Regions from separate parts of the Xenorhabdus griffiniae genome, predicted to be linked through region 2. Evidence: predicted binding sites of a transcription regulator. Region 2 holds the regulator's gene; the other holds the start of a gene.
What was found. The regulator CRP, encoded in region 2, controls carbon source genes, mostly activating them, when cyclic AMP is high. The targets are predictions, from matches to a motif close to ATGTGANNNNNNTCACAT.
Positions count from the first base shown of each region.

Region 1: gntK (gluconokinase) is a predicted target of CRP. The motif match lies at 2,090-2,107, and genes of this name have one in related genera.

Region 1 covers NZ_CP147737.1:3,907,708-3,917,997, reverse strand. Annotated here, with positions in the region: gene WDV75_RS17535 (bleomycin resistance protein) at 1-50, opposite strand, end outside; gene gntR (gluconate operon transcriptional repressor GntR) at 1,058-2,053, shown strand; gene gntK (gluconokinase) at 2,259-2,816, shown strand; gene gntU (gluconate transporter) at 2,813-4,150, shown strand; gene nadS (NadS family protein) at 4,325-4,621, shown strand; gene WDV75_RS17510 (SGNH/GDSL hydrolase family protein) at 4,896-6,089, opposite strand; gene WDV75_RS17505 (DUF459 domain-containing protein) at 6,091-7,227, opposite strand; gene WDV75_RS17500 (MBOAT family O-acyltransferase) at 7,214-8,635, opposite strand; gene WDV75_RS17495 (protein bax) at 8,796-9,569, opposite strand; gene WDV75_RS17490 (DUF3761 domain-containing protein) at 10,207-10,290, opposite strand, start outside.
Region 2 covers NZ_CP147737.1:336,903-358,626, forward strand. Annotated here, with positions in the region: gene polA (DNA polymerase I) at 1-1,847, shown strand, start outside; gene yihA (ribosome biogenesis GTP-binding protein YihA/YsxC) at 2,301-2,924, opposite strand; gene WDV75_RS01550 (LysR family transcriptional regulator) at 3,039-3,944, opposite strand; gene WDV75_RS01555 (AEC family transporter) at 4,134-5,093, shown strand; gene ppiA (peptidylprolyl isomerase A) at 5,445-6,011, shown strand; gene WDV75_RS01565 (aminodeoxychorismate synthase component II) at 6,395-6,970, shown strand; gene WDV75_RS01570 (aspartate aminotransferase family protein) at 7,093-8,310, shown strand; gene crp (cAMP-activated global transcriptional regulator CRP) at 8,371-9,003, opposite strand; gene WDV75_RS01580 (phosphoribulokinase) at 9,560-10,429, opposite strand; gene WDV75_RS01585 (YheU family protein) at 10,496-10,714, opposite strand; gene WDV75_RS01590 (LysE family translocator) at 10,903-11,508, shown strand; gene murQ (N-acetylmuramic acid 6-phosphate etherase) at 11,580-12,485, opposite strand; gene WDV75_RS01600 (RNA-guided endonuclease InsQ/TnpB family protein) at 12,611-13,783, opposite strand; gene tnpA (IS200/IS605 family transposase) at 13,840-14,265, shown strand; gene WDV75_RS01610 (transposase) at 14,352-15,821, opposite strand; gene WDV75_RS01615 (LysR family transcriptional regulator) at 17,127-18,020, shown strand; gene WDV75_RS01620 (ABC transporter ATP-binding protein) at 18,412-20,367, opposite strand; gene WDV75_RS01625 (YheV family putative zinc ribbon protein) at 20,719-20,922, shown strand; gene slyD (peptidylprolyl isomerase) at 21,067-21,603, shown strand.

The DNA of each region.
Region 1 (10,290 bases), 1.2 Mb from region 2:
TAGAACTCAAGTGAAGCCGCAAAGTTGGTCACGGTAAGTTCTGGTACCATACGATTCCAGTAAGTTATTTCTGTTGCATTATTAGCGTTCAAAGTGTTTTCCTGGGTGATTATATTTTTTAAAATAGCGAGCTACTTAAAAAATTAGTTAAATCCACTACGTTAACAACGGATTTGGAGAATTTAACCTATTTTATATCATGTTATCACTAACATTTTATCTTATATGGAATATTGATCACATTCAGGATTATGTGAACCGTTAGTGATGGAAATCCTATAGCATCATAATGAGCTAAATTTTGATGATTCTCTTTATGGTTATCCTGTAATAATTTCTGAGTGGACTTATCTGATAATGTCTTATCTTGATAGGTTACTTTTCGTTTCAGGTATCTAATTTCTTGTTGAAGTTTGTTTATAGTTTTAACCGGATTTGAAGCCAGTAGTGCTTTTAGTGACTTTTGGGGTCAATTATATTTTCAAGTCTCTAAAGTGTATGATTTTGTTATCCAAGTAAGTGTTTATCCCCGTATTCACGGGGAACACATAGAAGTAAATTGTCATCCGAGGTTGACTACCGGTTTATCCCCGTACTTACGGGGAACACCCTAATTTTATCTATTTGTTTTATAAAATCTTTTTAGGGCCGAAAAATTCTACCATTTTTTGGCCTATAAAGTTAGCCAAATTTTCCCGTTCATTTTCCTGATTTACCATCTGTAATGTAGATCGCATTTAATTCATATTATTAACTCTTCTTTACCAACTTATGAGATTCCTATTGCAGAAATCGCAAAAGAACTTGTTGGCCTTAACTCAACAACAAAGAGAGTAAGAGTTATGAAAACTATTGTGTTGTGCGGTGGGGGGTAGCAACAGATTGGAATATTCACTCAAACGCGTGTAAGTCATCACAATTTCAGTAATTACTGCTAAACAAGATGCGAGTATATTGGCATTTTTCACCAGAAAGCGTGTTGTAATGATGTATAAATATGTTAAAACCGCAAGTTATTCCTCTGCACCTATCAATAACTGATTGTATTACATTGAAAATGAAGAAAAAACGCCCAGCTTTACAAGATGTTGCCGACCTCGTTGGGGTCACAAAAATGACGGTCAGCCGTTTTTTACGCAATCCCGATCAGGTTTCTGAAGCGTTGGGAAAACGAATAGCGGAAGCGGTGGAGCAACTCGGCTATATCCCCAACCGTGTACCCGATATTCTTTCTAATTCCACCAGCCGTGCAATAGGTGTTTTACTCCCTTCCTTGACCAATCAGGTTTTCGCTGAAGTTATTCGTGGCATTGAGCATGTGACTGATCGCAATGGATATCAAACCATGCTCGCCCACTATGGTTATTCTGCCCAGAAAGAAGAAGAACGTTTGCTCTCCTTGCTTGCTTACAATATTGATGGCCTGATTCTGGCTGAACGTACGCATACCCCCAAAACGTTAAAGGTGTTGCAAACAGTAGGTATACCCGTAGTCGAATTGATGGACAGTGTATCGCCTTGCCTTGATATTGCAGTAGGAATCGATAATTTTGCAGCAGCTCGTCAGATGACGATGGCAATGATCGAACGCGGTTGCAAAAACATTATTTATCTCGGTGCACGACAGGATGAGCGAACGATGATCCGTTTGCAAGGGTTTGAAATGGCGATGTTTAATGCTGGGCTTCAACCGAGAAAAATGATGACACCAGTCAGCTCTTCCTATTCGTTAGGCGCGCAGCTTTTGCAGGAATCTTGTCAGAAATATCCCGAAATTGATGGTTTGTTTTGTACGAATGATGATATCGCCATCGGGGCAATTTTCGAGTGCCAGCGACAGGGGATTAAAGTACCGGAAGAGATTGCGATAGCTGGCTTTCATGGTCATGATGTCGGCCAGGTAATGACTCCCAAGCTTGCCAGTGTGCTGACGCCTCGTGACTTAATGGGACGCAAGGCTGCGGAATCTTTGCTTGCTCGTTTGAGAGGGGAAAAGCTGGAACAAACTCTGATCGATGTTGGGTTTACCCTTTCATTGGGTGAAAGTGTTTAATTTTTGTAGCTCAAAATGATGCTTTCCCATTTTCAATTGCGATAAGCCTCACATTTTCCTTTTTTGATGGCCCTGATTGATTGCCCACCATCCAGCTCTGCTGCTAATGTTACCGATAACATTCCATGAATAATATTCCCTGCTAATTTTTTAGTGTCAATCAAATGGATATATAAGCCGTCAGATCTGTGTAAAGGAGTTTGATATGGGTGATACCCAACAACCAAACCATGTTTTTGTATTGATGGGGGTATCCGGCAGCGGTAAATCAGCGGTTGCCAGTGGTGTTGCCCGTAAACTAGGGGCTGCGTTTCTGGATGGAGACTTCCTTCATCCCCGTGCCAATATTACAAAAATGGCACTGGGCCACGCCTTGAATGATGATGATCGCAGGCCATGGTTGAAGGCACTCAATGACGCCATTTTTGCCATGCAGCGCACCAATTCTATCTCCCTGCTCGTGTGTTCTGCCTTGAAAAAAAATTATCGGGATATGTTGCGTGATGGCAATCAAAACCTGTCGTTTCTCTATATGAAAGGGGATTTTGATTTAATCGAAGGCCGCCTGAAAGCACGCAAAGGGCATTTCTTTAAACCACAAATGCTCATCTCACAATTTGAGACACTGGAAGAGCCGACCAGTGATGAAAAAGATGTCCATCACATTGATATCAAACCTGATCTTGATGAAGTCATCAAAAATGCGATTAAAGCTATTGACCATATTCAATCCATTAACCGTATTAGTGAGGGATGTTCATGAGCACCGTAACTCTGGTTCTGACAGCTGTCGGTTCTGTTCTCTTATTATTGTTTTTGGTGATGAAAGCCAGGTTACAGGCATTTATTGCCTTGATGATAGTTTCCGTGGGGGCAGGAATTTTTTCTGGTATGCCACTGGAGAAAATCACCCAGACAATGCAGGACGGCATGGCGGGCACTTTGGGTTTTCTTGCCATTGTTGTGGCTCTTGGCGCAATGTTTGGCAAGATCTTGCATGAAACGGGAGTCCTTGACCAGATTGCCGTGAAACTATTGGGTAGCTTTGGTGAAAAGCGGGCTAACTATGCATTAGGTGTTGCCGGGCTTGTCTGTGCATTACCACTGTTTTTTGATGTGGCGGTTGTGTTATTGATTGGCGTGGTATTTGCCGTTGCGCGTCGTACCAATGGCAATGTCGTGAAACTGGCGATTCCATTGTTCGCAGGTGTTGCGGCGGCGGCCGCATTTTTGGTTCCGGGGCCAGTGCCAATGATGCTGGCTTCCCAGATGGGAGCCGATTTTGGCTGGATGATATTGATTGGCCTGAGTGCCGCCATTCCCGGCATGTTATTGGCTGGCCCGATATACGGTAATTTTATCAGCAAATATGTGACACTGGATTTACCCAAAGATCTGGGGACACCAAGTATTGGCAAAAGTCAGATGCCTTCCTTTGCCTTCAGCTTGGCATTGGTATTATTCCCATTGATATTGGTGGGCTTGAAAACCATTGGTGCACGTTTTGTTGATCAGCAATCAACGCTATATCATTGGCTGGAATTTCTTGGTCATCCTTTCATTGCAATTTTGCTTGCTTGTCTGGTGGCAATTTACGGGTTGGCGATCCGTCGTGGTATGAGCAAAGAGAAAGTCATGGAGGTCTGCTCTGCAGCGATTCAACCTGCAGGAATTATTCTGCTGGTGACAGGTGCAGGTGGTGTATTCAAACAAGTGCTGGTGGATTCAGGTGTTGGGCCAGCATTGGGTAATGCGTTGGTCGGTGCCGGCCTTCCAATCGCGCTGGCGTGTTTTATTTTGTCGGGAGCCGTGCGTGTGATTCAAGGTTCGGCAACTGTCGCATGTTTGACCACGGTAGGATTGGTTCTGCCAGTGATTGGCGAGTTAGGTTATTCCGGTGCGCAAATGGCCGCGTTGTCAGTATGTATTGCCGGTGGCTCTTTGGTTCTTAGCCATGTGAACGATTCTGGTTTCTGGCTGTTCGGTAAATTTACTGGTGCGACAGAAGCACAAACCCTAAAAACTTGGACGGTAATGGAAACCATTCTCGGCACAACCGGTGCGATGGTTGGTATGATCTATTTCGCTATGTTGTGATGAAGCCTTTTTAAGCGATTTTTCATGGCACCTTATGATATAAATTAAGGTGCTTTTTTATTAATTCTCCTAACTTCTCGACATAGGTTTTGTTGTTTCTATAGAAAAGGGATTAAAGTTAATCTAACAGAACAAGAGAAAAAGATATTACGCGATCTCAATGAGAGGTGGTAAATGGATGCAAAATTGTTTGAGCGTCTAACTGAAAGTATGACGCAAATGAATGAAATTATTGATGGTACTCGTGAACCTTCGCGTGAAACACATGTGGTAGCTGTGCAAGTCAAGAAGATTCGACAATCGACGGGATTGTCCCAAACTGGATTTGCAAAACTGATTTCAGTGAATGTTGATACATTGAGAAATTGGGAACAAGGACGCCGCCAGCCTACAGGTCCTGCAAAAGCACTTTTGCGCGCTATTGAACGTGATCCTGAACATGTATTGCCAGCACTTTCCGGTACGAATTAAGCTGTTGCATATCAGTATTAATCGCAATGGTGGTATGTTAAAGCCTTTTTAAGCGATTTTTCATGGCACCTTATCCATCATAAGGTGCTGTTTTACACGATTCCCCGTGTTATCCACGTTCATTAGCTGCTAAATAAATCTTATTTCCTGCTCGCTTACCAACCGCAATCACTAATATACCAATCGCTTTTCAAGATGCGTTTTATATCTCCTGCTATGCAGGGAGATTGGTATAACCGCTTTATTTAAAAACTGTTACGACTTACATAGGGCACTATTCAATCAATGCCATAAACTGCGTATAAAGCGCTTCGGCACTGCGTTCATAACCGTCTGCGGAAAGGTGAATGTAATCAGGACGAGCGAGGTTTTGTTGTTCCCATCCTCTGATCGAACATGGCCCCCCCATATATTCCCGCCAATCCCAAAACAGGGTGTGCTGTTGTTTGGCAACGGTTTGTTGGATCTGAATCACATGATCAAGTAAGGCAGGTTGCTGCTCTTCACAGCTTGCCGCAGTTTTATTTTTTAGCGAATCATTCGGCCCAATCAGCAGGATAACGGCTTGCGGTATGGCTCTGCGGATCTCTTGTATTTTAGCTGTCAAATCCTTCTGATAAGCAACCAAATCCAATGAATCGTTAAAGGCTTCATTGGTCCCATAGGCGAGAAAAACCATATCCGGTTTTATCTGTGCCAGCGTATTAATCCATTGCGGTTGCCATTTATCCAGCATATTAATAGTGGCGCCATTAATCCCCAATGCAGATAACATAATGCCAGGGGTTTGACGCTTTATCAGCCAGCCGCCGATTTTCAATTGTGTATCCTGTGGATAGAGATTGATGGGGAAATTGACGCTCTGTTCTGGTGAGAAATGCCATTCACTTTGTGTTGCGGGTAACTCTATGGTGGTAAATGGCATTTTGATTTGAGTCGCTGTATGGGATTGATAGAGTGCACTCAACCAGTATTCGCCACGAGCAGAGGAAGACTTGATTTGTATCGCACTCCTGGTACTTTCGGGAATGGCGATAAACCCACCCAATGGATAATCAGCCCGATTTTCCTTGCGGCTGCTGGAAAGCCACCAACCGGTTTTATCCTCAGAGAATTGTATTAAGGCGTTACGCTGACCAGGAATGCTCATTGGAGGAATAAAACCTGGCCCTGCGTCACCATAATGATTCTGTAATAAACTGCGTAACTTACCGGTAAAGAAATCGGCAGCCGTGTGTGAATCACCCAATTGTACAAAATGGAGTTGGCGAGTATCGCTGTGACGTAATTTATCTGTTAATAGCGTGAAATTGGGATCACCAAAATTCGTCAATTGTTGTTGACGATATATATGTGTTGCTTGGAGCTCCGATGCAGGCTGCGATTTTTCCCCCTTGCACGATAACAAGCTTATTGAGAGCGCGATAGCCAGACTTGCACCCACTATCCGATAAAATCTGCGGAACATGTTAAATGGTTGCATTTTCTTTAACTGGCTCCTGAGTAAATGTGATCAATGAAAATAGATAATCCGCAATAGTTTGTTGCCCTTTCAAACTGAAATGGATACCGTCTCCGCTGCGGAGTTTGATGGTGCTGCTGCCATCGCCAATATAGTCTGAATAATTATCTGACTGATATTTGAACATATCATTAACCGCAACATAGATTTCTCCCTTTTTTTCTACCTCAGTTTGGTACAATTTATTAAGGTAAGACATCCTGTTGGAAAGTTTTTTCTGGCGCATATTCGGTGGTCCAACCCAAATAACATCAGCCTGATGTTGGCGAGCGTCATTTAAGATGGATTCAATTCGTTGGCGATAAAGATCCTCCCAGTTTTCACTGGCGAATTTCAAATAAGGGCCTCCGTGTCCTGAAGGAATATCCCATGGATCATTTGGACCTAAAAATATCATTACCAACTTAATGTCAGGGTGAGTCCTCAATGCATCGTTAATCGTTTTTGGCCAATCAAAGAAGCCAGGATAAGACAACCCTGTACTTTGTTTACTCAAGTTAATACTGGATATGCCATATTGCTGAAACAGTCGACGTTTTAAATGTGGGGCTACGCCCTGCATCATTGAATCACCGGCAAATAACACCTTATCTTTTACGCCCAAATTCGCATGGGTTTTCTGGACAATTTCAACAAGCGGATTTTCTACTGAACTATTTGGCGGTAAAGAAGACTGAACGAGTTTAATATTTTTGTTCAGTAGTTCAGGAAAGGTGAAAGAGAGGTTTTCGATGGGATACACGTAACCTTCAAGAAAACGCAAGCCAACCTGAAAATCAGGAGGAAATACTGTTTGCCGGTTATCAATATTCATGGCTGATGACGGAGTGACCTGATATTTACCCTGCGCATATGCCATAAAAGTTTTACTGGCAGCAATGGAGCCTTGCTGCACATTATTCCCCAGATCCCACCATGGTTCCCCCTTGAGAGATGTCCAGGGACTGTTGCGGTGATATTTCTGTTGCCAGAAATTATCTAACGAACCTTGATTAAGCCAAATTAACATTAAGCTGGTTAATGCCACGGCACAAATCACTTGTCCGACTTTTTTAAGGTTAGAGGTAAATTCAGAAGTTGGCATAGATAAATCCTGGCATTCCTGAAGGTGACAAAATAAATACCAAAGTGAGGATCAGGGCTAAGGGAATTGGGTAATAAACCCAGGAAATCAGGTTATAGTTTTTTTCAATTTTGTGTCTGAAATTCACCAACCAAGGGTAGATAATAAAGGAACCCCAGAAAACCATTAATAGCGAACTGCTGGATAACAGGGATGAAAATGTGTCGCCAGAGAACAGTTGATTTAATACCGCCAGCGCATCATTAAACGTTGGGCTACGGAAAAAGATCCATGCAAAGCAAACAAAATGGAACGTCACAACACGAGATAAAAATAATGCAAGTGGACTTCTGGCTTGTGGTTCCCTCTGTTTCTTTGCCACAGGGAGCAGGGCATTTTTAATATTTTGCAGAATTAACCCTAATCCATGAATAGCGCCCCAGATAATAAAACTAAGACCTGCACCATGCCATAGGCCAGAAATTACCATAGCGGTGAACATATTCAGGTTCTTGCGGAATACGCCTTTTTTGTTACCACCTAATGGAATGTAGACATAATCACGGATGAATGTTGACAGGCTGATATGCCAGCGACGCCAAAATACCTGTAAGTTTTCAGCCAAATAAGGGGCATCAAAATTGCGTGGCACTCGGTAACCTAATAGCAGAGCGATACCTGTGACAAGGTCGGTATAGCCGGAAAAGTTAAAGTAGATATTCCAGGCATAAGCATAAATTGCCACAAGGACTTGCCCTGCATGATGGCTAATCGGATCTTCAAAAACGGGATTCACGAGATACTCAGAGAGCGTAGCGCTGAGTAAAAAGAGTTTTACGATGGCGATAGCAATCAACAATAGCGCCTTCAATGGTTCCAGTACCATTCTCGACGTTGCCTGAATCTGTGGCAGAAAATCTTTGGCTCGATTAATCGGTCCGGCGACAATGCTGGGAAAAAAGCAAAGATACAATATGACATCATACAGTGGTGCGGCAGGCAGCTCTTTCTTGCATACCGATACAACATAGCTGACCGAATGGAACGCATAAAATGACAATCCCAGTGGTATCAGCAATTCAAGGACGGGGAGTTCCACGTTGATCCCAGCATTAGCCAATACGTGTTGAATCGACTCTTGAAAGAAAGAGTAATATTTGAAAACAGTGAAACAGCCAAAGATCCCGAATGTCAGTAGTGTAAATATCATCTTATTAGATAAATAACGACTAAGAACATTTGCCAAAAAGTAAATAAACAGGGTATAGGCGAATAAAATGTAGGCGAACTTCGCGGCAAAAGAGAATACAAATAAATAACTCGCTAAAATTAACACGCCATTCTGTAGTCTGGGCGTTTTTTGTAAAAGCCAATAGACAACCAGCAGAATAACAAACGATCCAAGGAACTCAAAAGAGAAGAAATTCATATTAGGCTCTGGTTAAGCATTTATCGTTGGGAGAAAGAATGTAATTCTGAAGTGCATTATAGTATGGAATTTGTCGATATTTACAGTAGATAATACAAAGACAGATTCTAAAAAAGAGTCCACATTGTAATTAATACAATGTGGATTGTTGAGGGAAGTGTTATTGGATAGCCAATTCTTGCGCTTGTGAGATCAGATCCTTGTTGCGATTAAATACCCGATGTAAATAGCGATTATAGGCAGATCCCAGCTCAGAATAACCATTAAGATTATCAATCAGCTTACTGATATTCAGCGGCTCCTGAGTTGTTCTCTGCGTTGCACGTGAAGAACGCAGTGACTCATAAGCACGGTGTGTATTCAGGTTTTTCATATAAGCAACGACGGAAGCATTAACAGTAGGGTAAACTGAATAACCTTTGACTTTTCCTTTCGTATTGTTGCAAGCGCTACAGCGCATTCCAAACAGATTATTATTTTTTTTGGCAAGTTCTGACGTTCCCCAACCCGATTCAGCCGCTGCTTGAGTGGCAACAAAATGGGTGGGAATAATATCAACCCGACTTAATAACTTGTTCCAATTAACCTGTCTTGGCGAATTGCAGGTCATTTTGTAATCCATGCAGATCTTTTTCAATCGGTAACTATCCTGTACAGACCAATGATGATTCTTTTGGTGTGACAGGAGCCATTTGCGGTCTTGCATAATCTTTTGATTATGTTGAACAATTACAGGGACAATAATATTTAAAAACGCTTTCTTCCGAGGTGTACCTGAAGGGTATTGTCGCAAATCAGGCAAACTTATCTGTATGCCATTGTGAGAATACTCTTGCACTTTTGAGGTACTGGTCGAGGCATGGCTCAGACCGATAAAGATTAATGAGATAAAGAAAGCGAAGACCGCATTTGTCCTCATCATTAGAGAGGGCATTGCTTCTCCTCTTTTTATTACTCTGGATAAAAATTAAACGAATATTAGCAGAGCAAACAATATATGGCTACTGTTATTCGTCATTCATAAGTTTCATTTCTGTAATGAATATTAGCACCCTACTGACAAATATCTATACTTTTTACTTTGTATGGTAAATTAATGTAATGATTATTATGATTTTATCGGGTAAACAGGGTTATCTATGTCATATTTTATGATGTTATATTGCCTGTTTATGTAACTTGATTTGATGAATTGTCTTTATTTAACTATACGTTATTAATTAAATATTTTCAATTTTCATTTGACTCTCGTTAGTATGTGAATTTTTGCTTTGTTGGAGTTACTGTAAATTATTTTATTGTTTATGTTTTTTTTATCTATTTTTCTGGCTGATTTTGAGTTTTTTATCTGAATTTTAGTATGAGAAGTTGAAGTTTATAAAATATAAAAGGCAATGTTTTCTTGTTCAAGAAAATATGACCATTAACACCATAATAGTGAAATTATTTCTGATTGGGGAATCAATTTTCTCTTATTTTTCGCATGATAATTGAATAATTTAATGGAAAATATTCAAAAAATTAGGGAGCCTTGGCTCCCTAATTGTGCATGATGAAAAATCAATCAAACTTTACAGCCATTTAGCGACACCACCGTGGCGAGAGCAGGCTCCTCTACGGGATTTACTCTTGCTATAGCTACCATCTTTACAAAG
Region 2 (21,724 bases):
TTGCACCAGCTGGCGCTAAAATTTCACCGGAAAACTATCAAACTATCCTTGAACGCCAATCCCTTGATCAGTGGATTGAAAAGCTGAAACAGGCTCCGGCGTTCTCTTTTGATACTGAAACCGACAGTCTTGATACCTTAACAGCTAACCTGGTGGGGATGTCCTTTGCCATTGCCGTGGGGGAATCAGAAGTTGAAGCCGCTTATCTGCCATTGGGACACGATTATCTGGATGCGCCACAGCAATTGGAGCTGCATGAAGTGCTCGCCACCTTAAAACCGCTGCTGGAGGATGTTAATCTGCCTAAAATTGGTCAAAACCTGAAATTTGATCGTGGGGTTTTGGCACGTTATGACATTGCTTTAAATGGCATTGTTTTCGATACCATGCTGGAATCGTATGTTTTGAACAGCGTAGCAGGGCGGCATGATATGGATAGCCTTGCTGATCGTCATCTGGGTTATAAGACCACCACATTTGAAGAAATTGCCGGCAAGGGTAAAAAGCAACTCACCTTCAATCAAATCCCATTGGAGGAGGCCGCAAAATATGCAGCGGAAGATGCGGATGTGACTCTTAGGCTACATCAGGTCATGTATCCCCAGTTAGAAAATGTTCCAACTCTGCAAAAAGTTTTCCAGAAGATCGAAATGCCGCTGGTGCCGGTGCTATCCCGTATGGAAAGAACAGGGGTGTTGATCAACGCCCAAACATTGGCAGAACATTCAAGGGAAATCACGGCGCGTTTGGATGAGTTGGAAAAATCCGCTTATGAATTAGCAGGGGAAGAATTCAATCTGTCGTCACCAAAGCAGCTACAAGTCATCTTATTTGAAAAAATGAACTTGCCTGTCTTGAAAAAAACGCCAACTGGTGCGCCATCAACGAATGAAGAAGTGTTGGAAGAGTTGGCAGAACACCATGAATTGGCAAGGGTGATTTTGGAACATCGTGGCCTGGCAAAATTGAAAACCACTTATACTGATAAATTGCCTCAGATGGTGCACCCACTGACGAATCGCGTTCATACCTCTTATCATCAGGCGGTAACGGCGACGGGACGTCTCTCTTCCCGTGATCCAAATTTGCAAAACATCCCTGTTCGCAATGGTGAAGGGCGTCGCATCCGTCAGGCATTTGTTGCACCAGAAGGTTATCGCATTATGGCGGCGGACTATTCACAGATTGAATTGCGCATTATGGCGCATTTGTCACAGGACAAAGGCCTGTTGGAAGCATTTGCCCAAGGTAAGGACATCCACCGTGCGACGGCTGCGGAAGTGTTTGGTGTTCCATTGGAGCAAGTGACTAGCGAGCAGCGTCGCAGTGCTAAAGCGATTAACTTTGGCCTGATTTACGGCATGAGTTCGTTTGGTCTGTCCCGCCAGTTAGGCATTCCGCGTGGTGAAGCACAGCGCTATATGGATCTCTATTTTGAACGTTATCCAGGGGTGTTGGCTTATATGGAACGTACACGGGCGCAGGCGGCTGATCATGGATTTGTCGAAACGCTGGAAGGCCGTCGGTTATACCTGCCGGATATCAAATCGCGTAATGCCATGCGCCGCAAGGCGTCAGAGCGTGAAGCTATCAATGCACCGATGCAGGGAACGGCAGCGGATATCATCAAATTGGCTATGATTGCGGTAGATAACTGGATTGTCAGTGAACAGCCAAATGTGCGCATGATCATGCAGGTTCACGATGAATTGGTATTTGAAGTCCATGAATCAGAGCTGGAAACCGCAGGACAGAAAATCAGGGAGCTGATGGAACAAAGTATGCAGCTTGCTGTGCCGTTAAAAGTGGATGTTGGGATTGGTGATAATTGGGATCAGGCACATTGATGTACCGTTTATTTTAGAAGCTGAAAAAGAGCCGCAAAAATGCGGTTCTTTTTTATTGAATGATTTTTATGAAAATGCAGCTCATTTAATGAACTAAAATGATTTCAATTACGCCGTGAAGGGGCGTGTGGCAAGAATTTCAGTTAGGTTTTAGATTAGATCTAGATCTCACAATTATGTAATTAAACTACATTAATGGTGTCATAATAACCTGATTTGCTTAAATGTTAACAGCTGAATCGAGGTAATTGGTGAAAATTAATTACAAAAAAGTCTTTTTTTGATTAAAAGAATAGGTTAAAGTTATCGGCGTAGGGTACAGAGGTAAGATGTTCTATCTTTCAGACCTTTTACTTCACGTAATCGGATTTAGCTGAATATTAGCTGCCCCAGTCATCTCTTTTGACTGGGGCGTTTTTTTATACCCGATTTATGGCAGGGCAGGGTTCGGAGTTATTCCGCTTCAAGGGCAGGTTGATTGAACCAAAGGTTGAGTTTTTGCTCTAGTTTATCGATGCCGATTTTTTTCAAGGCGGAGAAGTATTCAATCTGAATATCACCACCCAAAGAGGTCAATTCCTGACGAACTTTTGCCAATTGGCTTTTACGGGCACCGGAAGCCAGTTTGTCGGCTTTAGTTAGCAATACCATGACGGGGACTTGCGTCACGACCGCCCATTCAATCATTTGCCTATCCAGATCTTTCAGCGGATGGCGGATATCCATCAAAACCACCAGCCCTAACAGGCATTCGCGCTTCTGGAGATACTCTCCCAACGCCTTCTGCCATTTACGTTTCATCTCTTCCGGGACTTCAGCGTAACCATAGCCCGGCAAGTCGACCAGACGGATCCCTTCTTCAACTTCGAACAGGTTAATTAATTGGGTACGGCCAGGGGTTTTACTGGTTCGTGCAAGGCTTTTTTGGCGGGTCAGCGCATTCAGGGCGCTGGATTTACCCGCATTTGACCTACCGGCAAACGCGACCTCAATGCCCACATCTTGAGGCAGGTGGCGAATGTCAGGTGCACTCGTAATAAAGTGGGTCATATGATAGTTGTAGTTTTTGATGGTCAAAATGGTTATCTCCCTGAGGAATACACAAAAATAGCCCGGTGATTATACCGAGAGCAACCGCTTGTGGACAGGCGTAACTTTATGCCGACATTTTACCGACATTTATACCGACATTTATACCGACATTTCTTCCGACAACGAATGGCGCAGGTAGTCGGCAAATAATGTGTATAACTCACCTTGGGCCGTCACATGTAAAACCAGCTGAATGGCAGGAACATTAGGGACACCATGTTCGGAAGATAATACACATAGAGCATCGGTTAATGAGTGGCGTGGCAATAACCCAATGCCCAAACCGTGTGCTATGGCACTTTTCACATTTTCAAATGAAGCACTGACATACGCGAGAAAATAAGGTTTACCCACATGTTCCAGTGCGTTTATGGCACATTGGCGAATGACGCAGCCATCAGGAAAAATAACCAGTGGAATTTCTTGTAGGTTATTGAAGTGCTTGTTTTCTACAGCAACCCAATGTAGTGGTTCAATTCTCAAGATGCTTTTATGATTGGCATTGATGGGTTGTCCCGCTATTTCTTTAGTGATGGCCATGTCTAATTGCTGTTTTTCTAATAAGGCAGAAAGTACCGGTGATGAAGCGGCGGTAATTTCTATTTTTAATTCAGGATGTTCCTCCAGACAGCAGGAGATCGCTTTATGCAGGTTTCTAATGCTGAAATCATCAGGGACACCAAGTGCAATTTTGCCTCTCAACTGGAATTTTCTTACCGATTGTAGCGCTTGGGTCATGCGGAAAAGAATATCTTTGGCAGCGGGTAATAGCTGTTTACCTTCATTGGTTAATCCAATAATAGTGCCTTGGCGTCGATCAATTAAACGACATCCGATATCTTCTTCAAGTCGTTTAATACTTAGGCTAAGCGTTGGTTGTGTACGGCCCAACTCTTCCCCAGCTTTAGCAAATCCACCATGTGTCGCTACGAATACAAACGCGCGTAGTTGCTCAAGCGTTATACCACGCCCATCAAAACGATCGGTACGAATATCCAGTTTCATAGTATCGCCTTTGTTGTCATCATTAATAAATTTAATGATAAGAAAGGAATTATTTATTTAACAGAATTAAATGATTACAGCAATATCATCAAAAAATAGCCAATATTTATTCTGAATAATGACAGCAAGTCTAATACACCAGGGAAATTTTCGGGATGTTTTATCAACACTCATGTGGAATTAATCTAAATGTTTATGATAGTTGCCCCCATATTTCTGGTTATTTTTATCGGATATTGTTTTGGTCGTTTGCGTCCTGATAGCGGACATTCCGATAAATTAATCAACGATTATGTGCTTTATATTGCACTCCCTGCCTTATTGTTTCTGGCTATTGCACGTGCAGATGTGAGTGAACTTCAACAATGGGGATTTATTGCTGCTAGTTTGGCCGGCATTGGGGTCGTGTATGTTTTAGGTGTGTTAGTAGCCAAAATTATGGGAATTGGTTTGCCTCAATCTTCTCTTTTAGGCATGGGAGCATGTTATGGCACTACCGGATATATGGGAGTTCCAATCCTAATCTCTGTCTATGGTGAATCTGCTGCGCTTCCTGCCGCTATAGCTACGATCCTGCATAATATCCCAGCCATTATAGCTGTCATTATTACCTACGATGTTCTTTCTACTTGTCAATCGGGTAGCAACATATCCATCAGCCGGAGTCTGGTTAGGTCATTAAAGGTGACATTGAGTAACCCCCTGACTATTTCAGTCATCGCAGGTTTAATCTTCGTCTATTTCGAGATTCCCGTACCAAAATTTTTGCAATCATTGGCGGCATTTCTTGGTAATGCCGCAGGCCCAACGGCATTATTTGCTTTAGGACTGGGATTATCGCGGCTTAAGGTTAAAGAGCATATTAATGCGGAAGCATTAAAATTGATTGTACCGATGTTGTTACTCAAATTAGGGATACAACCGTTGGTTACGTTTATCTGCGCTTATTATCTGTTTGGTATGCAGCAAGCTGACAATATTTGGTTGATTGCCGCAATTATTATGGCTGCTCAGCCTATCGGTGCAGGCGTGTATGTTTTTGCTAATAAGTATGGTTTCAAACAGGAAACCATTTCCCTTTCTATTATTATTTCTCTATTTATCGCACTGGTGACAATACCAATCGTTCTGCAATTGTTGTCCAGCTGAATTTGGATGGAAAGTTTAATTTCCTGTATTCAATGCTGGATGAATATACGCATTAAACTTCAAGTTGCAATTTACAACATGATATGAAACCTGATTTCTTTCCGCGATGCGGGGAAAAATCACCCGCATCTTGAAGTTAGATTGGTATAGATGCTTATGCGCTTTGACATGGAAAGCGTATTAATATGGGGGTTATTCTCAAAATAGCGCCTGTTTAAATATGCGAATATAAAAGTCATATGACTCGTAAATGTAGGTAAATCTTTGGAACTTCACTCCATAGGGAATTACACTTAATGGGTTTTGTTGTTATGAGTTTTATTGTTGACCTCAAAAATAAAGGAATCATCAATGTTTAAACGTATTTTTGTGTCGCTTATGACTGCATGTGCTATCAGCGCGATAGCTGTCCCAGCATTAGCCGCTGAAACTCACGTGAAGCTGGTAACATCGGCTGGAGAAATCGAACTTGAGTTAGATAGCAATAAGGCACCAATGACTACCAAGAATTTCGTTGAGTATGTCAATGAGGGATTTTATAACAACACTATTTTTCATCGTGTTATCCCAGGCTTTATGATCCAGGGCGGTGGCTTTACAAAGGATATGAAGCAAAAAGCGACCAAAGAGCCAATCAAAAATGAAGCAGATAACGGCTTGCGGAATTTGCGGGGAACTATTGCTATGGCGCGTACCGCCGATAAGGACAGCGCAACCAGCCAATTTTTTATTAACGTGACCGATAATGCTTTCCTTGACCATGGGCAGCGTGACTTCGGTTATGCAGTCTTTGGTAAAGTCGTCAAGGGCATGGATGTGGTGGATAAAATTTCTCAAGTCAAAACAGAAAATGTTGGCCCTTACCAAAATGTACCGGTAAAACCTATTGTGATCTTGTCTGCCAAGGTTGAACCTTAACAGCCCGGACCGACATATTACGCGTTATCTTTCAAGTTGCTCATTATAAGACAACATAACTCATTGTTTCTCCCCGCGAAGCGGGGAGAAACAATGAGTATCTTGAAAGGTGATTGGTATAATACGGTATTCGGATAATCATAACTGGTTGTTTGAGTACCGTTTACATTCCCCTTCTTTCTACCATTTCTGCATTGTTACATCATGTTGCATTATAGTAATGCGCTCGCCGTACCACTATTTTAAAAGTGCTTCTGTGGTATGATTAGCCCCCCATTGCTGTTAATACTGCTTTACCTGATTTTACTATTATACAGAATGCATAATACCCCAATGGGGTAGGGCAACTTATAAGACTATAATAATCAGTAGGATATACTCCTATGTTACTAATAATAGATAACTACGATTCTTTTACATTCAATTTATACCAATATTTTTGTGAGTTAGGGGCAGAGGTTTTAGTTAAGCGTAATGATGAGATTCAGCTTAAAGATATCGAAGATTTGGCGCCTACTCATTTAGTCATTTCTCCGGGGCCTTGCACGCCAAATGAAGCAGGGATCTCGTTGGAAGCGATTTCACATTTTGCAGGGAAATTACCCATCCTCGGTGTGTGTCTGGGGCATCAGGCAATAGGTCAGGCTTTTGGTGCCAAGGTTGTTAAAGCGCGTGAAGTAATGCATGGAAAAACCAGTCTGATTCACCATAGCCAGCAAGGGGTATTCAAAGGATTAGATCGTCCATTGACGGTCACGCGTTATCACTCTCTGGTCATTGCCGCAGAAACGCTTCCTGCTTCATTTGAAGTGACGGCCTGGAGTCAGCGTAATGGCGACGTAGATGAAATCATGGGAATACGTCACCGTACTTTGCCACTGGAAGGGGTGCAGTTTCATCCAGAAAGCATTCTTAGTGAGCAGGGACATGAATTGTTGAATAATTTCCTCAGATATTAGTCAGATACCTCTATACTCCCTCATTCTGTTGTTTTTTTATTTGCCCTTAATTGATTTTTTATTCATATTTTATGACTATTATTTCACTTCGAAATGGCAAGTATAAAAATAAGGTGAGGGAAATGGTAGAAAATAAAGCAGCAAATAGAAACACCTATGATCAAGTGATGTTGCCTATTTATGCACCGGCGAATTTTATTCCTGTCAGAGGGCAAGGAAGTCGAGTATGGGATCAACAGGGTAAAGAATACATAGATTTTGCCGGAGGTATTGCTGTTCTGGCTTTGGGGCACTGTCATCCGGCTTTGGTGAACGCCCTGAAACAGCAGAGTGAAAAATTGTGGCATATCAGCAACGTTTTTACCAATGAGCCTGCCTTAACCTTAGCGCAAAAGTTGATTGATGCGACTTTTGCCCAAAAGGTCTTTTTCGCTAATTCGGGGGCGGAAGCCAATGAAGCGGCATTTAAATTGGCACGTCGTTATGCGATTACCCGTTATCATCCGAATAAAACCAAAATCATTGCATTCCATCAGGCATTTCATGGTCGTACCTTTTTCACGGTTTCGGTGGGAGGGCAACCGAAGTATGCCGAAGAGTTTGGGCCTAAACCCGCCGATATTGTTCATGTGCCTTTTAACGATCTGGATGCCGTTAGAGCGGAAATCGATGATCACACTTGTGCTGTTGTTTTGGAGCCAATCCAAGGTGAAGGAGGAGTGACTCCTGCGACAATGGCGTTTCTGCATGGGGTGCGGGAATTGTGTGATAAGCATCAGGCTTTGTTGGTCTTTGATGAAGTCCAGAGTGGAATAGGGCGCACGGGGCAGTTATATGCTTACCAGCATTATGGCGTACAGCCGGATATCTTGACGACGGCAAAAGCACTGGGGGGCGGTTTTCCCATCAGTGCAATGTTAACGACAGATAAAATCGCGGCGGCAATGGAAACGGGCGCCCATGGAACGACTTATGGTGGAAACCCATTGGCTTGTCGTATCGGTTGTGTCGTACTGGATATTATCAATACGCCAGAAGTGCTGATGGGCGTGGAAAAACGGCACGATATGCTCATTCATGCTTTGGAAAAGATGAACCAAAAATATGGTATCTTTCGTGAATTTCGCGGAAAAGGCTTGCTTATTGGGGCTGTATTGAAAGCTGAATATCAGGGCAAGGCCAAAGAAATATTGCAGCAGGCGGCAGAACTGGGATTGATGTTATTAAGTGCAGGAGACAGCATCTTGCGCTTTACACCATCACTGATTATTCCTGAGGACGAAATCACAGAGGGTATGGTGCGGCTGGAAATGGCGATATCCCGTTGGTTAAACAAATAACAGTAAAAAAGCCAGTGCGAAGTAATAGATTGCACTGGCTGAGTTTCGGTTTATTGGGAATTAACGCGTCCCATAAACGACGATGGTTTTGCCATGTGCAGAGATCAGGCTTTGATCTTCCAGCATTTTCAAAATACGGCCAACCGTTTCACGGGAGCAACCCACAATCTGCCCAATTTCCTGACGTGTGATTTTGATTTGCATACCATCAGGGTGAGTCATTGCATCAGGCTGTTTGGCCAAATTGAGCAATGTCTGGGCGATACGGCCTGTAACGTCCAGAAAGGCTAAGTTACCTACTTTTTCAGAAGTGGTTTGTAGGCGACTTGCCATCTGAGCAGATAAACGCATCAGAATATCAGGATTGACCTGAATTAACTGGCGAAATTTCTTATAGGAAATTTCAGCCACTTCACAGGCACTTTTGGCTCGTACCCATGCAGTACGTTCTTGCCCCTCTTCAAATAATCCAAGTTCACCAATGAAATCCCCCTGATTTAAATAAGAGAGAATCATTTCCTTACCTTCTTCATCTTTTATTAGAACAGCAACTGAACCTTTAACAATGTAGTAAAGCGTTTCTGCTTTCTCACCTTGATGAATAAGCGTGCTCTTGGATGGATATTTGTGAATATGGCAGTGTGACAAAAACCATTCAAGAGTAGGGTCTGTTTGTGGCTTGCCGAGAACCATTCGCTTTATCCTCTGTTGTTATTTCTGCCTTTATGATGTGAGAAACTGTCGTTCCTCTTCAGGCTGGCTTTATAAAGTCAATAGCTTAACATATTAGCCTGCTGAAAAACTGACAAGCGGGAATTTTATATGGATTATAAAGATGCCAAAATTTAGGCATATTGATCTTAACCCATATACCTTGCCAGTCCACGCTTGTAACCTTGTTTGTAACACAGGAAAGCGCTTCTGTCTTCTCTTGTATCGCTTCAGCATATTAGACTGACTGCCAGATTACCAGAAATCAGGCAGAAGAGTTGGTTTTATTGATTTTACATTTATATACCTATCGTCTTTCAAGATGTGTTTTATACGCATTAAACTTCAAGCTGCAATTTACAACACGATATGAAACCTGATTTCTCCCCGCTTCGCGGGGGAGAAATTACATGCATCTTGGAGTGAGATTGGTATACAAGGAAAAAATTTTGTCACAAAAAATAACCTGCTTATTTAAATAAAACAGGTAACATTATTTTTTGTTACCTGTTTTATTAAAAATTAAATAGAGATTAAATTACGAGATTTTTTTGCCTTCCAGTAATTGTTTAACAAGCGGTGCCATAATTAATTCCATTGCCAACCCCATTTTTCCACCAGGAACAACGATAGTATTTATGCCGGAAATAAATGAACCCTGAAGCATCGCGAGCAAATAAGGGAAATTAATTTGCGTGAGTCCACGGAAACGGATCACGATAAAACTTTCGTCCAGAGAGGGGATCGCTTTGGCAGAGAAGGGATTGGAGGTATCAACGGTAGGGACACGTTGGAAATTGATATGGGTACGTGAAAACTGAGGAGTGATGTAGCGGATATAGTCATCCATTGAACGAACAACGGAATCCATAACCGCTTCTCTGGAATGCCCTCGCTCGCCCGTATCTCGGATGAGTTTTTGTATCCATTCTAAGTTGACGATCGGTACAACGCCAATTAGCAGATCAACATGACTGGCGACATTGTGTTGTGGCGTGACAACTCCCCCGTGAAGTCCTTCATAAAATAGGACGTCCGTATTAGATGGCAGAGCTTCCCACGGGGTGAAAGTACCTGGTGATTGGTTATAGGGGACGGCTTCATCATAGGTATGAAGATATTTTCGGCAGCGGCCATGGCCTGTTTCCCCATACTCAAGGAATGTTTTTTCCAGCATACCGAAATCATTGGCTTCTGGCCCAAAGTAGCTGATATGTCTGCCTTGTTCTCTTGCTTTCCGTATCTCGGCATCCATTTCAGGACGAGTATAACGATGGAAACTATCCCCTTCTATCAGTGCAGCTGTTACGTCAAATTGCTGGAAAATCTTGCGAAAAGCGACACTGGTTGTGGTTGTTCCTGCTCCACTGGAGCCAGTGATTGCGATAACGGGGTGTTTGGCAGACATGAACAGACTCCTTAATTAATAAAATTGGCGAATCAGTCAATTAGAATGAATCAAACAAGTTGAGTTTTACGGGCGGAACATCTCTTTAGGCAAGATATTAACGGTTCCATGTAGTTCAGACCATACCAACAGAACTTCACCTCGTTCAAGTTGACGTTTGACGTCTTGCACTTTTTGCTCGAGCGTTTTTTCCTGTTCGCCGTAATCAGTACCTTCCCGCAGGACAAAACTTTCAATTAAGTTGTGGAGTGTATCGGCTTCCAATTGTTGCCACGGGATAATCATTGTGATTGCTCCTGAAAATACTGTCATTCATCATCGGGTAAACATCGTCGTTGCTAATGGAGTTGTAGTCTACGATTCATAATGAATTTGAATTGATTTCATGATTAGTTATCTTGTATGTGAAATAACATACTGTTATTTTTCTTGAAAAGAAATGTTAACCACCAGGGTGGGAGGGGAATCTACCCATGACTTTAAGCCTGATATTCTCGCTTAGTATATTTATGTTTATTTCCGCTGTCACACCGGGCCCAAACAATTTGTTACTGACATCATCGGGAGCTCATTTTGGTATTCGCCGTTCTGTCCCGCTTTGTCTGGGTATTATTCTGGGAATGCAAACCATTTTGCTGCTGTCTGCGTTTGGTGTTGCTGCGCTACTGCTGATTTATCCTGCTTTACATACGGGGCTGAAAATACTCGGATGTCTGTATTTATTATGGCTGGCCTGGAAGACAGCCACTTCGCATTATAAACGGCTGGATACTACAGCATCGGCAAGAGAGCCAATCAAAATTTATCAAGGCTGGCTATTGCAGTTCTTAAATCCCAAAACCTGGTTGATGGGATTGGGCGCAATCAGTAGTTACAGTCTGGCTGGAGAGCTGTATAACTATTCCATTTTTGCCATCAGTATAGTGATGTTAATCGTCAATATCCTCGGCAGTGTAATCTGGTTGGTTCTTGGTTCACTGATTGGTCAGTTACTGAAAAGCCGTCGCGCGTGGTTTACATTCAATATCGTAATGGGTGTCCTGACTGCCGCTTGTGTGCCTTTAATCTGGTTTGGGTGACTGCTCCCCCCTTTTACGACACCCTCGCATTGGGCGAGGGTTTACGGCGGATTTTGCTAAAGAGATAGTGATTATCGGTCTGTTGAGATAGCTGGCCGGATAAGCCCATGATGTTTTGCCAATAATGCGTTGGCTTCTTCGGCGTTAATACCCGATAAGATCATGACAATTGCGGTTTTGCAATGCCCACCACAGGCGTTTAACGCCTGTTCTGCCATTTCTCTGCTGCACTCCGTGGCGGCCATGACAATATTTTTCTGGCGTTCGATTAATTTGGCATTAGTGGCTTCTACGTCAACCATCAAATTACCATATACCTTGCCAATACGGATCATGGCACCTGTCGTGATCATATTCAGTATCAATTTTTGTGCCGTGCCTGCCTTCATGCGGGATGAGCCTGTTATCACTTCTGGCCCGACGACGGGCGTGATAGCAAGATCAGCCAACTGCGTCATTGGGCTATTTGGATTGCAGCTGATACAAGCGACAGTAGCACCAACTGATTTGGCATATTCCATTGCACCTAATACATAGGGTGTCCGGCCACTGGCAGCGATCCCTACCAGAACATCTCGTTGAGTAAAGTGTAACGCCTTAAGATCTTCTGTACCTAATTGCCGATTATCTTCCGCATTTTCGACAGATTGCAGAATGGCTTGGTGCCCGCCGGCAATTAAGCCGATTACCTGTTCTGGTTTTGTACCATAAGTGGGTGGGCATTCGCTGGCATCCAGGATACCTAAGCGCCCAGATGTGCCAGCGCCACTATAGATTAAGCGCCCACCCTGTCGAAATGCTTTGGCAACTTTATCAACCACACAGGCAATTTGGGGCAGTGTTTTTTCGACAGCAATAGCCACTTTTTTATCTTCATCGTTGATGACGTGCAGCATATCGAGTGTTGAAAGTTGATCAATGTGGGTACTGGCGGGATTACGACTCTCTGTTATCATATTGCTCAAGTCGATTTTCATCATTTTTCTGCCATATTTTATTGAAACTAAGAAGTGATTTATATGCGTCAGTTTATCTTACTGAGCATTTAATAGGAAATATACAGTGACTGCTCCCCGCCCTGTCGGGCGAGGCTTCCCACTTCCTAGGCCGCAACCGTCTGTATGACGGATTTACGCTGGCCTCCATGGGCAGATTGCACGACGAGTCCCGCCGCACATAATTCCCGTATGCCCTTGCGTTCGATGTTGATTGCCGCGTTGATATCGCGGTCATGTTCAACTCCGCATTCAGGACATTGCCAGATTCGCTTATTTAACGGCATTTCCGGCATTTTGTGGCCACAACAGTGACAGGTTTTTGAACTGGCAAACCAGTGATCCAGTTTCACCAGATGCACCCCTTTCTCTGCGGCCTTATATTCCAGTTTTATGATGAACCCAGACCATCCGGCATCACCGATAGCACGTGCCAGATGATGATTTTTCATCATATTTGCTGCTTTCAGTGTCTCCACAATTACCGCTTGGCTTTCGTCAACAATTGTGCGGGAGAGTTTATGCTGGAAATCAGCACGGGTATTGGCTACCCGTTCATGCACACCCGCAAGCTGTATACGGGCTTTGCGACGGTTCGCACTCCCCTTTTTCTTACGGGACAACGCTTTCTGTTTACGTCGCAAGTTGCGACTGGCATTGATGAGAGGGCGGGGATTCGGGGTTTTGTCACCATTCGATTTAATGGCGTAGTGCGAGAGTCCCATATCAATACCCGTAACATGTGATATCAATGTGGGTTTCGCCGGCGCTTTTGTCCCGTCATCGCAGAGTATTGACGCATAATATTTCCCCGTTGCGCTGCGGCTCAGCGTGATACTTTTCAATGAGCCCGTCATTTCACGATGTAAACGCGCTTCAATCGGTGAAACTTTCGGGATCTTGATCGCGCTATCAAGCACTTTAACCCCAACGCAATGATAGCTTGATTGTTTTCCATGCTTACTTTTAAATACCGGAAAACGCGCTTTCAGTTTCGGATTAAAAAAATGGGAAAAAGCCACATCAAGATTAATGACCGCCTGCTGCAATGCGATGGAATCATACGCTTTGAGCCAGGCATATTTACGGGATTTTTTCGCGACTGCCAACAGCGGTTTCAGATCCTTACGGGGGCTTAAACTGACACCGTGGCGCTGGTAAGCCTGTTTTTTGATGTGCAGAGCTTTGTTGTACGCAAAACGAACTGCGCCGAACTGGGCATTGAGAAACTCAGCCTGTTCCGGTGTCGGATAAATGCGTACTTTTGTGGCTCTTAACATGGTCAGCGCTCATTGATATAATACTTTTATTTTAACAGGTTAATGGAGTATATCAATTGAGTAATCACGATGATTTACTGGCAGGGTTCCTCCGTAAACGACATAGTGTCAGCAAACTTGTTGTGCATCTGATTTTTACGACAAAATACCGCCGTAAACTGTTTGATGGACGAATGATAGAACAGTTGCGGCATGCTTTTGCTTCTGCTGCCGCAAAACTCGAATGTGAAATTATTGAGATGGACGGAGAACCAGACCATGTGCATCTGCGGGTTGCCTATCCGCCAAAACTTGCTGTCAGTGTGATGGTCAACAATCTCAAATCCGTGTCGTCGCGCCTGCTGCGCCAGCAAAACACGCATTTACGGATGCAGAGTAAAACGGGGCTTTTATGGTCAAGATCATACTTTGTCTGTAGCTCCGGAGGAGCAACGATTGAAATGCTCAGAGCCTATGTTCAAAGCCAGACCACGTCTGATTGATTTTTAAAGCCCTACGGGCTTTTCGCCTTATATCCCCGCCCGCATTGAGGGTGTCGTAAAAGGGGGGAGGTCATTTTTGCAACGCGTTAAGTTGAGATCCTCTCCCATTTTTCAGTGCCTGTTATTTGAACCAATAACAGGCTGAAAATCATCCATAATATCAGAGCCACTGCTCTTGATAAGTTATAGGCCATCGCATGCAGGGTAAATTCCAGCTTTACCGCTGATAATCCTCTACGCCGAAAGCGCTCCAGTCCCTGAATTCCCCGCAAAGCTGAAAATACCGGTTCTACTCTGCTTTTTCGTTGACTCAATATCCGTTTTGACTCAGGGTTAGCCATATGCAAACGCAGTTCATCCCGCTTTTCATCTTCCCGATAGCGTTTTATTTTTCTTCCACCTTTGGCCCGTGTACATTGGGTTTTTTGCCGGCATTGAGTGCCATTGGCACTGCCATAGACCCGATAGCCTCGCGCTTTTTCTGACGCGGCCACGGTGCTTTTCAACGATAATGAATGATGGGCCGGGCAGAGATAAGTGTCTTTCTCAGCCTCATAGATAAATAACGATTTGGGGTAGATTGTTCGGGGGCTCTGCCGGGTTGAATTTTCAGAGCAAAACAGCGGGATCTGATATTTTTGTGCCTCAGCCATCACCGCGTCATGGAAATAACCGGCATCCAACAACAATTTGTCCGGATGATATCCCGATAAATTGAAATTCTGCACCAATAAATCCGCCATTACCCGTGTCTCACTGGATGGATCTACGGTTTGGGCGACGATAATACGTCCTGTGTTGACTAAAACAGACGGTTTATAGGCTGTTGAAAATCCCTTTCCCCGCTTGAGTTTCTGGACGACAGCGTCTGGCTCTGTGGGATTAATACGTAACTGGCTACCATCTTTCCCCTTTTTTGCCCGGTTTTCTTGCCGGCGTCGTAATACTTCTGTGCCCTGTTCCAATTGCTGAAGACGTTTCTCTGTCTGCCCCGTGGCAGGCGCTGCACTGAGGGTCTTTTTTTCGCGGGAAATGGCTGCCTGAGTCAAAAGATGATAATGAGAACACATGGCCTCAATCACTGTCCCGTCACCCGCCAGACACGAAATACCGGATTGACTGCGGCGCAAAACAGATAAGGTCAGCTCTTTAAAAAACATCCCCGTCAGGACAGTTTGATGCTGATAAATGAAACGTCCAAGACTGGCATGATCAGGGGTAATTCCCTGACTGACCCAAATACAGCCCAAATCTAAACGCGCCAAGCGTTCAAGTGCTCTGAGCGAACGCTGTCCTTTCATGATCCCATAAAGCAGGCTCCCCATCATGGCGCGGGGAGAATAAGGAGCCCTGCCTGTTGAAGCATAATGACGTTCGAAAGGTCCCCAGTCTTGTTCATCCAGGATCTCCGCGACAATAAGTGCACTGTGTTCTCCCATTTGCTTGAGATAATCCCCAAGGGAAAGAGAGCCATCCAATACAGGTAAATGCTGCGCTTTGACAAATTGACGTTGGGTGTGAACAGACGATTCCAGTTTTCGGGTGAATAAGGTCATAAAAGATCGGCGCCTAAAGGAAGAGCGCCGATCTTAATAGATAACATGAGCTTTTACGACACCCTCGCATTGGGCGAGGGTTTACGGCGGATTTTGCTAAAATAGATTAAAAACACGATTTTCGACTTTCTCTTTTATACGCATTAAACTTCAAGTTGCAATTTACAACACGATATGAAATATCACACGTATCTTGAAGTTAGATTGGTATACTATATTGGTCGGTAATTCGGCTCTGTTTGTATTCCTGGTGTTTTCGGTAAAAATCAACATACTTTATCCATAAAATGACATACCAATACAGAATATTCTGATATAAAAAATATCAGAAACTTGTTAGGAATAAGTATATATGCCAATTTCTTTTCAATATGTGTTTTATATCTCCCCCGCGAAGCGGGGAGATATAAACAATCGCATTGATTTTTAAGCTGCAATTTGAAGTTGGATTGGAATATATGCATTAAACTTCAAGTTGCAGTTTACAACATGATATGAAACCTGATTTCTCCCCCGCTTTGCGGGGAGAAATTATACGCATCTTGAAGTTAGATTGGTATATTGTTATTAGCAACATACTATAAACCTGTCATTGCCTTATTGTTATTTTTAATATTACCTCTCCTTATTAAATAGGTTTTCATAATACTGAGAGTATCAGATGTTGGAGTTCCTTACCCCGAGCGGAGCGCGGGGTAAGGAATATTCATATCATTTTGAAACGCTATTTAACACGTAATAAGAGTAAATGGTGAAATGACGACAAAAATAACGTATGACTGGGTTATGAATAATGTAATAGCTGTGAACTATCTGCTGTTTGTTACATTATACGAGTAAGTCAGATATATATGCTTTTCTTTCGTTTTCCAATTGAATTATTCACACAATAGTTTCACAATATGATATTTTAACTTTCAATATCGCTGGTATTTGATTTAATCGATTATCAATAAAAGAAAAATTTTCAGTTGTGGATCTGTTTGTATGCTTTATCTCGGATCATAAATATTAATGATGCTGTAGTTTAAGAGAATGAAATAGAGTGATAAATAATATGGATAACATGGAATATATTCATATTGGCAGGATAAAATAAGTTATCCATGAAATAATTTAACGGTGAAATTAAAACATAATTATAATAAATATTTTGCGAATTGTACCCTTATTAACTAACATTTTATTAGTTAACATTTTGACCATTTGACCTGATAAAACCTTTGGCAAAACACTAAGTTAAAATGCTATCACCATGAATCTGTAATGTTTTGTAGTTATTCAACAATCATTGGGCTAAAGAACATGGATATACGCAATCTTGAAGCTTTTATCGTTTTGGCTGAAACGCTTAATTATCATAAGGCTTCTGAGAGGCTTTATCTTTCTCAGCCGGCCTTGACGAAGAAAATCCACGGGTTGGAAGATATTCTTGGTGCGTCACTATTTACAAGGGGACCAAATGGAACAAGGTTGACAGATTTTGGACAGAAGACGTTGGAAAATACCCGGAAATTTTTATCTCATTATGAACAGTTCAAAAGTCAGGTTCATTTCGATTCAAAAGAGGAGATGGTCAGGCACTTATACGTTGGTTCTTGTTTTCCTATCCACAATTATTCGCAAATAGAGAATCAGATCGTGGAAAAAAAAGGGAATGTCGTGCTGTCATTGGTGACTGGACTGTCAGTTGAGCAACAGATAAATTTATTGAATGCAGGGATGTTACATGTTGCAGTGATGCCGCTATCATCTATTATTGCTCAATTAGAGGCAAAAAGGGTGTTTACGGAAAGATTGATCTATATCTTTAAAAAAGGCAGTCATCTGATATCTAGATGCAGAACAGCTTTAAGTCAGTTTGGGAACGGAGTTACTTCGACAAATTCACCAGAAAAGAAAGAGATGACTGAGTTAGCAGATTGTCTCAATGTTTTTCCTGTTTATACTGGTGACAATATGCATTTGCTATTAAAAACAAATGATATCATGTTGATAGTAGAGATGATTACAAAAAATAATGCCTATACCTGTGTACCTAAACGGATTATTCGCTCTATTCCTGAGTATTATATGAATTTTTTAGAAATCGTTGAAACGGATAAAAAAATTGATCTTGGTGTGGTATGGGCAAAATCCATAGATGAACCTTTGATTGAAGATGCTGAAAACTTTTCTGCTTTAGTTGCTAATATATAACTCATTGATTATGACTTGTTTTATACGAAATATCATTTTGTTTTTTATTATAATCAAGCTTGAGGTGTAATTTGTAAAAGTTTTTTCAGTAAGGAGCGAAAAATGAGCTTCTGAAACATTTTTCAATTATAAATAATCGCCTGCATAATTGATGAGTTATTATTTTTTTACGGTGAGTATTCTGGTTGTTTGCAAACAGTTCTCTATTTTTTTCTTTGTAAACAGGGAATAATCGGGCATTGAATGACAATACCCGATTATATACTTACAGGTTTATACCAATCTAACTTCCAAGATGCGTGTGATTTCTCCCCGCAAAGCGGGGAGGCATCAAGTTTCATATCGTGTTGTAAATTGCAACTTGAAGTTTAATGCATATATATCTGAAAAATTAGCTGACTCCTTGACTCGCATTAAATTCTGCTGTCATGTGTTCGAGCTGTTCCTGAATGTCTAACCATTCCATTTCAGTATCTTCCAGTTTGGATTTTGTTTGCGTTTGCTGATGCAGGCATTCAGTCAGTTCAGTTTTACGATCATGGTCGTAAAGTGTGTTGTCTGACAGCTTCTCTTCTAATTCCGTCAATGCCATTCCCAGTTTTTCCATCTGTTTTTCAAGGGTGGCAAGCTGTTTGCGCAATGGCTGCGTTTGGTTACGGAATTCAGCTTCACGCCGTTTTTGATCTTTACGCTCTTGGGCACTGTAATTTTGAGTGCCATTCGTTGAAGATTCGATTTCTGATTTTTCTTTTTCCTGACTATCCCGCATTTGCTGGCGTTGCAGTTCAGTGAGCCATTGCTGATAATCTTCTAAATCTCCTTTAAAAAGTTCTACTTTTCCATCATGCACCAGATAAAGCTCGTCTGTTGTAGAACGCAGTAAATGTCTGTCGTGCGATACGACGACCAATGCACCTTCGAAATCAATCAGTGCTTCAGTCAATGCCTGTCTCATGTCGAGATCAAGGTGGTTGGTCGGTTCGTCAAGCAAAAGGAGGTTTGGGCGTTGCCAGACAATCAGAGCCAGTACCAAACGCGCCTTTTCACCACCGGAAAAACGTCCGCTTGGATCGGTCACTTGATCGCCTTTGAAGCCAAATCCTCCCAGATAATCCCGAAGCTGTTGTTCCGTTTCTTGGGGAGCGATTCGGGCTAAATGTTGTAATGGAGATTCATCTGCCCGTAGGTATTCCAGTTGGTGCTGTGCGAAATAACCCAGTTTAATGCCTTTTGATAAGGCAATGTCTCCGTGCTGAGGTGCCAGCTCTCCTGCCAGCAATTTGATCAGTGTGGATTTACCCGCACCATTGCGACCTAGCAGGCCGATCCGTGAACCTGGCACCAAATTTAATTTGATCGAGTTCAATACCGTTTTCTCACCGTAGCCAGCACTGACTTTATCCATGTTTAAGAGAGGATTTGGCAGGTTGTCCGGCTGGCGGAAGCTGAAATGGAAAGAGTTATCGACATGCGCGGGCGCGATAAGCTCCATACGTTCCAGCATTTTGATGCGGCTTTGTGCCTGTTTCGCTTTAGAGGCTTTGGCGCGGAAGCGGTCAATATAGCTTTGTAAATGGGCCACTTTTTCCTGTTGGCTTTGGTATAGCGCCTGTTGCTGGGCAAGTTTGGCCGCGCGTTGCCGTTCGAAGGAAGAGTAGTTACCGGTATATTCGTATAGATCCTGCTGCTCAATGTGCAGAATTTTATCGATGATTGGATCGAGAAAATCGCGATCGTGGGAAATTAGGATCAAGGTGCCGGTATAACTCTTCAACCATTTTTCCAGCCAGATAACTGCGTCCAGATCAAGGTGGTTGGTCGGTTCGTCGAGTAATAGCAAATCAGAGCGGCAGATTAACGCTTGTGCCAGGTTGAGGCGCATACGCCAACCACCAGAGAATGAACGTACCGGCTGTTCTAGCTGAATCTGGGAAAAACCTAATCCGTGCAACAAACTAGCGGCGCGGGCGCGGATTGTCCATGCCTGAATAGTATCAAGTAAACCATGAAGATGAGCGATAGCATGGCCGTCATTTTGTTCGTTGGCGATTTTGAGTTTTTGCTCCAATTGCCGGAATTCACGGTCACCATCGATGACATATTCCAATGCTGATGTTTCCAGGGCTGGCGTTTCCTGATTAACCCAAGCCAGTGCCCAGTTGTTAGGGAAGGTAACGGAGCCATTTTCAGCTTGAAGTTCATCTTTCAGTAATGCAAGCAGGGTAGATTTACCACAGCCATTTTTACCAACTAATCCGACTTTTTGTCCAGGATTGATGGTTGCGTTGGCGTTATCCAGCAGGACGCGAATGCCACGACGGATTTGCAGTGAAGAGAAAACAATCATAGATGCCGTCTATATATAATGTGTTAAGTTAATTAATATACCCATCTCACTTCAAGATGCACATTGTTTCTCCCCCGCTTCGCGGGGAGAAACAATGAGTTATGTTGTCTTATAATGAGCAACTTGAAAGGTAACGCGTATAGTTAGATTTATATATCCTTCATCTTTCAAGTTGCTGCTTTGTTGACTGCGTTCCCCATACCAATCGTATATTGTGCATAGTGGCCGTTGATGCGTATAGTGATCGAGGTGCCGCAATTTGAAAGCTATTGGGTATATGTATGCAATTTTAAGTGTCTGGTGTGCATGGTAGCGGAAAATAGAGGTTCTGACACGTCTTAGGGGGGAATTATGTCAATCAGTCGTAAGCGTTTTATTGCAGGAGCGGTTTGTCCGAAATGCCAATCACAGGATACGCTGGCAATGTGGCAGGAGAATAAGGTTGATGTTGTTGAATGTGTCCATTGTGGTCATATACAGCGGCAGACGGATGAAGCTGTCACCTCGCATGTCAGAGAGCAGGAACAGGTCATTGGCATCTTTACACCACAGTAACTCAATACATATACAATGAATTGTGGATAAATTTTGCTATTTCCTAGGTACAGTAACGTAGAATTCCGTTACAATTGGCAGCATTTTTTTAAGCAGTAAAAATTTTCCCTCACGGGTTTTCCCCTCGGGTATGTAGGAGTAGTCATGAAAGTAGCAAAAGACTTGGTGGTCAGCCTGGCTTATCAAGTAAGAACAGAAGACGGTGTTTTAGTTGATGAGTCCTCGGTGAGTGCACCGTTAGACTATCTGCATGGCCGTGGTTCTCTGATCAGCGGATTAGAGAAAGCACTGGAAGGCCGTGAAGTGGGTGAGCGTTTTGATGTGAGCGTAGAAGCAGCAGATGCATACGGTCAGTATGATGACAATCTGGTTCAGCGTGCACCAAAAGATGTGTTTGTTGGCGTTGATGACCTTCAAGTTGGTATGCGTTTTCTGGCTGACACGGATCAAGGGCCTATTCCAGTAGAAATCACTGCGATAGAAGGTGATGAAGTGGTTGTTGATGCGAACCACATGCTGGCTGGTCAAAACCTGAAATTCAATGTTGAAATTGTCGCGATCCGCGAAGCAACCGAAGAAGAATTGGCTCATGGTCATGTACACGGTCAGGGTGGCTGTGGTGATCACCACCATGATCACGATCACGGTGAGCATGGATGCTGCGGCGGTAGCTGCCATTAAGATTTAAGTAAAAAAGGGAAGCGAGTTTTAAGCTTCCCTTTTTTATTTTGCTTTTAGCCTTCCTTGGCAAAGCGCTTTCCTGATGAATATCAGTAATGGGGGGGCGGTGTTTCTTCAGAAA